DNA from 3 places in the Streptomyces sp. NPDC029292 genome. Region 1 is predicted to be linked to each of the others. Evidence: riboswitches for the same ligand, from Rfam matches in the RefSeq annotation. Region 1 holds a riboswitch; each other region holds the start of a gene.
The links. Region 1 has a riboswitch for S-adenosylmethionine ahead of thrC (threonine synthase). Riboswitches for the same ligand answer to the same signal wherever they lie in the genome.
Positions count from the first base shown of each region.

Region 2: another riboswitch for S-adenosylmethionine. It lies ahead of ACZ4WS_RS31440 (aminotransferase class V-fold PLP-dependent enzyme); the one in region 1 lies ahead of thrC (threonine synthase).
Region 3: another riboswitch for S-adenosylmethionine. It lies ahead of ACZ4WS_RS03325 (amino acid ABC transporter permease); the one in region 1 lies ahead of thrC (threonine synthase).

Region 1 covers NZ_JBVHXR010000022.1:170,404-172,661, forward strand. Annotated here, with positions in the region: gene thrC (threonine synthase) at 1-1,255, opposite strand, end outside; SAM riboswitch class I at 1,273-1,424, opposite strand; gene ACZ4WS_RS38020 (glucosyl-3-phosphoglycerate synthase) at 1,602-2,258, shown strand, end outside.
Region 2 covers NZ_JBVHXR010000016.1:227,933-230,190, reverse strand. Annotated here, with positions in the region: gene trpD (anthranilate phosphoribosyltransferase) at 1-474, shown strand, start outside; SAM riboswitch class IV at 584-700, shown strand; gene ACZ4WS_RS31440 (aminotransferase class V-fold PLP-dependent enzyme) at 891-2,252, shown strand.
Region 3 covers NZ_JBVHXR010000001.1:721,381-723,638, forward strand. Annotated here, with positions in the region: gene ACZ4WS_RS03320 (amino acid ABC transporter ATP-binding protein) at 1-143, opposite strand, end outside; gene ACZ4WS_RS03325 (amino acid ABC transporter permease) at 140-1,120, opposite strand; SAM riboswitch class IV at 1,454-1,562, opposite strand; SAM riboswitch class IV at 1,691-1,836, shown strand; gene ACZ4WS_RS03330 (putative leader peptide) at 1,873-1,938, shown strand.

The sequences.
Region 1 (2,258 bases):
CGGCCACCGCGTCGAGGGTCTTGAGGCCGTCACCGGTGTTGAGGACGACCGTCGTCAGGGTCGGGTCTAGGAGACCGTTCTCGATCAGCTTCTTGGTCACACCGACCGTCACGCCACCCGCCGTCTCGGCGAAGATGCCCTCCGTCCGCGCGAGCAGCTTGATCGCGTCGACGACCTGCTCGTCGTTCACATCCTCCACCGCACCGCCGGTACGCCGCGCGATGTCCAGCACGTACGGCCCGTCGGCCGGGTTGCCGATGGCGAGCGACTTGGCGATGGTGTTCGGCTTCTGCGGCCGTACGACGTCGTGCCCGGCCTTGTAGGCGACGGACACCGGCGAGCAGCCCTCGGCCTGCGCCCCGAAGATCTTGTACGGCTTGTCCTCGACGAGCCCGAGCTTGATCAGCTCCTGGAGACCCTTGTCGACCTTGGTGAGCTGGGAGCCGGAGGCGATCGGGATGACCAGCTGGTCGGGGAGCTGCCAGCCGAGCTGCTCGCAGATCTCGTACGCGAGGGTCTTCGAGCCCTCCGCGTAGTACGGCCGCAGGTTGACGTTGACGAAGCCCCAGCCCTCACCGGCCGGGTCGCCGATCAGCTCGGAGCAGAAACGGTTCACGTCGTCGTAGTTGCCCTCGATGCCGACGAGCTCGCCGCCGTAGATCGCGGCCATGACGACCTTGCCCTGCTCCAGGTCGTGCGGGATGAACACGCAGGAGCGGAAACCGGCGCGGGCGGCGGCGGCACCGACGGCTCCGGCGAGGTTTCCGGTGGAGGAGCAGGAGAGGGTGGTGAAGTTGAAGGCGCGGGCGGCCTCGATGGCCTGGGCGACGACGCGGTCCTTGAAGGAGTGCGTCGGGTTGCCGGAGTCGTCCTTCACGAAGAGCTTGCCGGCGTCGACACCCAGCTCGCGCGCGAGGTTGTCGGCCTTGACGAGCTTGGTCCAGCCGGGGTTGATGTTCGGCTTCTCGGCGACGTCCGCGGGGACGGGCAGCAGGGGCGCGTAACGCCAGATGTTCGCGGGGCCCGCTTCGATACGCTTGCGGAGTTCCTCGGTGTCGTAGGCCGAGAAGTCGTACGCGATCTCCAGCGGGCCGAAACACTCCTCGCAGGCGAAGACCGGGCCGAGGGGCACGCGGTGACCGCACTCGCGGCACGAAAGAGCCGCGGCGGGGCCGAGGTCTACGGAGTTCGCGGCGTTCGCCGAGTCGGCGGAGATCCCAGCGTTCGTGGTGCTTGCAACTGTCTGCGCAGCCATGGAGGCGAGGCCCTTTCTCCTCATCTTCCTCACGACGCACTTCGCCGTGAGACGGATTTGGCACCTTCCCGAGCCGGGAGCCTCGCGACGACGACGCAGTCGTACGAGACCGGCTGGAGGGTTGCCGGGGCTTCATCGGGCCGTATCCCTCTGCCCCTCTGGATGAGCGGTATTCGATTGTTGAACTGTGGAGCACGGTGTGCGCCGATGATCCAGGACATGCGATGGTCATCCGCGTTGTTCAAGACTGTAACCGAAGGCCAGGACAGTTGAGATAGTCGTCCGAACCGCGAGATGGATCACACCGTGCGAGACGGGGTGATCAGACAGTGAGGAGCCGCAGACTGTGCTGAAAGAAGTTGAGCGCTGGCTGAGCACACGCTCCTGGTCCCTGACCGATCGCCCGCTCCACAAACTCATGGCCGCCAAGCGCACCACGGGCTCGACCGTCAGTGTCGTGCTGCCCGCTCTCAACGAGGAGGAGACGGTCGGCGAGATCGTCGCCGTCATCCGCCACGACCTGATGCAACAGGTGCCGCTCGTCGACGAGATCGTCGTCATCGACTCGGGCTCGACGGACCGCACCTCGGAGGTCGCCGCCGCCGCGGGCGCGCGAGTCGTCCACCGGGACGAGATCCTCCCGCGCATACCGGCCGTGCCCGGCAAGGGCGAGGTCCTGTGGCGGTCACTGCTCGTGACCAGCGGGGACATCATCTGTTTCATCGACGCGGACCTGAAGGAGTTCTCCTCCGACTTCGTCTCCGGGATCGTGGGACCGCTGCTCACCGACCCCGGCGTCGACCTCGTCAAGGCCATGTACGACCGTCCGCTCGGCTCGGCCGCGGGCCAGGGCGGCCGTGTCACCGAACTCATGGCGCGCCCCCTGCTGAACATGCACTGGCCGCAGCTCGCGGGCTTCGTCCAGCCGCTGGGCGGCGAGTACGCGGCCCGCCGCTCCCTCCTGGAGCAGCTCCCGTTCCCCGTCGGATACGGCGTGGAGCTG
Region 2 (2,258 bases), on a different contig from region 1:
CCGGCGCGGGTGAAGGCGCAGGCGGTCGGAGTCGCCGACCCCCGTATGGCGCCGATCGTGGCCGGCGTCTTCGCCGAGCGCGGCAACTCCTCGCTGGTCTTCCGCGGTGACGACGGCCTCGACGAGCTGACCACCACGTCGACGTCGCACGTGTGGGTCGTCCGCGACGGCAAGGTCACCGAGGAGCGCTTCGACCCGCGCGACGTCGGCATCGACCTCGTCCCGGTGGAGGCTCTGCGCGGCGCCGACGCGGCGTACAACGCGGAGGTCGCCCGGCGCGTCCTGGGCGGCGAGACCGGGCCCGTACGGGACGCGGTGTTGCTGAACTCGGCGGCGGCGCTGGTGGCCCTGTCGCCGACCGACGCCCCTCTCGCGGACCAGATCCGCGCGGGGATGGCGAAGGCGGCGGAGGCCATCGACTCGGGGGCCGCGATGAGGGCCCTCGACCGGTGGGTGGCGGCCAGCAACGCCTGAGCCGTACGTCGGCCGTACGTGAAGTGACGCAAGGAAGTGACGCAAGGCGCAGTCCGGATCCTGGACTGCGCCTTGCGCGTCGAAGCTCTTCTGGCAAGATGCTGTACCAGGTCATGAGCGACAGTCATGAGGCCCCGGCCGACTGTCCGGCAACCCTCCGTCCGTGGCGGGGTGCCCCGGGTGAAGACCAGGCCGTAGGCAGCGAGGTCTACGGCAAGCGCGGACCCCTCGCCCTCATTTGAGTGGACAGCCCAGGGGTCCTGGTCGTTCGAGGGAGCCTTCTGTGAGCAAGCGAATGCGATAGGGCGTAGCGCCCCGCTTCGGCATACCCCTTTCACCTTTTCCTGCGCTGAGCCCTCGTACCTCCGTGTACCCGCTCGCGCGGTGCTTCCGCCTGCCTCTCACAGGAGCTCGCCATGTCTGTCTCCACCGCTGCCGCCGACCAGGCCGTTTGTTCCCCGCTGCCCGTTCTGGGCCGAGATGTCACCGTCCCGCTCGTCACCGGTGGCGAGGTCACCTACGCCGCGCTCGACTACGCCGCCAGCGCTCCGGCCCTCCAGCGGGTCTGGGACGACGTGGCCGCGTACGCCCCGTACTACGGCAGCGTGCACCGGGGTGCCGGGTACCTCTCGCAGCTGTCCACGGACCTCTTCGAGAACGCCCGCAAGACCGTCGCCGAGTTCCTCGACTGCCGGGACGGCGACCAGGTCGTCTTCACCCGCTCCACCACCGACTCGCTCAACCTGCTCGCCGCCACCCTTCCGGCCGACTGCCAGGTGTTCGTCTTCGAGACCGAGCACCACGCCTCGCTGCTGCCGTGGCGGGACGCCCGGGTGACGTACCTGAACGCCCCGCGCACGCCCGACGAGGCCGTCGCGACCCTGGAGCGCGCGCTCGCCGACCGCGACCCCTACGGTCCCGCCCTGGTGTGCGTCACCGGCGCCTCGAACGTCACCGGTGAGCTGTGGCCGGTGCGTGAGCTGTCCGCCGCCGCGCACGCGCACGGCGCCCGCATCGTCCTGGACGCCGCCCAGCTCGCCCCGCACCACCCGGTGTCCGTCCGCGACCTCGACGTCGACTGGGTCGCCTTCTCCGGGCACAAGCTGTACGCGCCCTTCGGCTCCGGGGTCCTCGCGGGCCGCTCCGACTGGCTGCGCGAGGCCGAGCCGTATCTCGCGGGCGGCGGCGCCAGCCGCAAGGTCACGCGGCGTACGGACGGCGGGGTGGACGTGGAGTGGCACGAGAGCGCCGCCCGGCACGAGGCGGGCTCGCCGAACGTGATCGGCGCCTACTCGATCGCGTCGGCCTGCAAGGCGCTGACGGAAGAGGGCTTCGACAAGCTGGTCGCCCGGGAGTGCCGGCTGATCGACACGGTCCGAGCGGGTCTCGCCGAGGTGCCCGAGGTGCGGGTGCTCTCGCTCTTCGGCGATGACGCTCCGCGCGTGGGTGTCATCTCCTTCGTCGTCGAGGGCTGGAACAGCTCGCACTTCGCGGCCGCGCTGTCCGCCGAGTACGGCATCGGGGTGCGGGACGGTCTCTTCTGCGCCCATCCGCTGGTGCGCACGCTCCTTGGCACCGACCCGCAGACGCAGGGCGAGTGCGGTGCCCCTGAGGCGGCGCCCGGGGAGAAGTCCCTCAACGCGATCCGCGTCAGCTTCGGCGCAGGCACTCCCGACGAGCACGTCGAGCGCTTCGTGCGCGCGGTGAAGGAGCTCGTGCGGGACGGCGCGAAGTGGAACTACCGCACGGAGGACGGACGTTGCGTGCCGGCGGTGTGAGGTGGC
Region 3 (2,258 bases), on a different contig from region 1:
CCGGAAGGACCGAGGATCACCGTGACCTCGCCGGGCTGCACCGTCAACTCCACGCCGTCCAGCACCCGGTGGGCGCCGTACCACTTGTGCACGTCGTGGACCTCTACCGCGGCCGGGCGTATCCCGAGCGTCTCGGCGGTCATATCGCGGCCTCCTTGCGAACGCGGTCCCGCAGGTCACGCAGGCCGGTCCGGACCTTCTGCAGCGGGGTCGGCAAAAGCGTGCGCAGCGCGCCCCGCGAGTAGTACCGCTCGACGTAGAACTGGATGACGGACACGACGCTGGTCAGGATCAGGTACCAGACGGTGGCGACCAGCAGCAGCGGCACGATGTCGCCGGGGTAGGTGCTGCCCATGCTCTGCACGGAGCCGAACAGGTCGAGCAGTGACACGTAGAAGACCAGCGAGGTGCCCTTGATCAGGCCGATCAGCTGGTTGACGTAGTTCGGGGTGATGGATCGCAGCGCCTGCGGGAACACGATCTTCCTGAACTGGTAGCCCTTCGGCAGACCGAGTGCGGCGGCCGCCTCGTGCTGGCCCTGGTCGACCGAGAGGATGCCGCCGCGGACCACTTCGGACGCGTACGCCGCCTCGTTGAGGCTCAGTCCGACGACCGCGACGACCATGTCGGTGGCGAGCCGGGACTCGTCGAAGGTGAAGAAGGCGGGGCCGAACGGGACTCCGAGGCTCACCGTCTGGTAGAGCGCGCTGAAGTTGTAGAGGAAGAGCAGGACGACGATCAGCGGCACCGAGCGGAACAGCCAGGTGTAGATCCAGCTCACCGCGCGCAGCACCGGGCTCCTGGAGAGCCTCCCCAGCGCGAGCACAATGCCACCGAGCAGTCCCAACACGGCGCTGTACACCGTCACTTCAAGGGTGATGAGCAGCCCGTCGAGGATCGTCGGACGCAGGAACCAGTACTGGAAACGGTCCCATTGGTAGAAGGGGTTGGTCACCAGCCCATGGCCGATCTGGGCGAGCAGGACGAGCACGATCGCCGAGAGGATCCAGCGTCCTGGGCGGCGCAGGGGCAACACGCGCTGCGCCGCCGACGGCTGTTTCACGGTGTGGTCGGGCGGTGCGGCGACGAGGGAGACCACGGCGCCAGGGGGTTCACTCATGAGGGAGCTCCAGCGGAGTCGGACATCCCGGGCGGCGAACGCGACGGCACCGCGGCGGCACGGGGGAACACCGCGGAAGACGAAGAGCGGGAAGACGCCGGTACCGGGTGCTGGGCGGGCAGAGGGCGCACCGCGGCGGCGGTGCGCGTCAGAGATTCAGAACGCCGTCAGCCTTGACAGCGCGCGGGGCCCGAAGCGGTACACAGGGCGCTGTTGACGCGGAGCAGATCGACGCAGCGGTTCGCGCACAGCAGGACGCAGCCGCGGGGCCGCTGTGCGGCCATCCCCTGCGCTGCGTACATCGCCGTCACCATCACTGTTCCTGCCCCTGGGGCCTCGCGCTTACCGAACGTCATCCGGTCCGGTCGTCACCTGGGGCACCCCACCGCGATGCGAGGGTTGCCGGACAGCGAGCCAGGGCTTTTCGCTGACACTCATGACCGATCTGCGGCGTAAGTTAGGCACGCCCGGAAAGGAATGTCAACGTTCACCGACCGGGATGACCACGTGGTGAGACCGCCTACACGCCGTCTTGACGACTTCACGGAGCGCGCTGACACTGGCGAGGACGGTCACGATTGTCAGCGCCCATCACGCGGTTCGTCCGCGCGGTGCGGTTGATCGGCCCCGGCCCGCTGACAGGCAACCCTTCCACCGCGACGGGGTGCCCCGGGTGACGACCTGGTCCCGCCGGTGCGGCGGGGCAAGCGCGGTCTCGCAACTCGCGGGCCCTGAACGCGGGACCGGTGGGAATGGCCAGGAACTACCTGACGAGACGCCTGCACATCGACCTGCTGCGGGTCTCCAGCGCGTACTAGTCCGGACCGTCGCGCGCGCTCAGCGCCGGCAGCCGGTCCGAAAGCGCAGTCACTCCGTTCCGCCGCTGCCGCCCAACAAGCGGCCGGGGCTTCGCCATTCCCATGGAGAGTCATGCCCGAGACAGTTTCGCGCGGTTCAAGCACAGCCACTTCGAGTGCGTGCGCCACAAGCGCCGCCACCACTTCGACCGCGTGCGCGTCGGACACGTACGCACCGCACACGGCTCCTTCGACCGCGTGCGCCTCGGACACGTACGCACCGCACACGCCCACTTCGACCGCGTGCGCCTCAACTGCGCGTGTTCCGAGCCCCTTTGCTT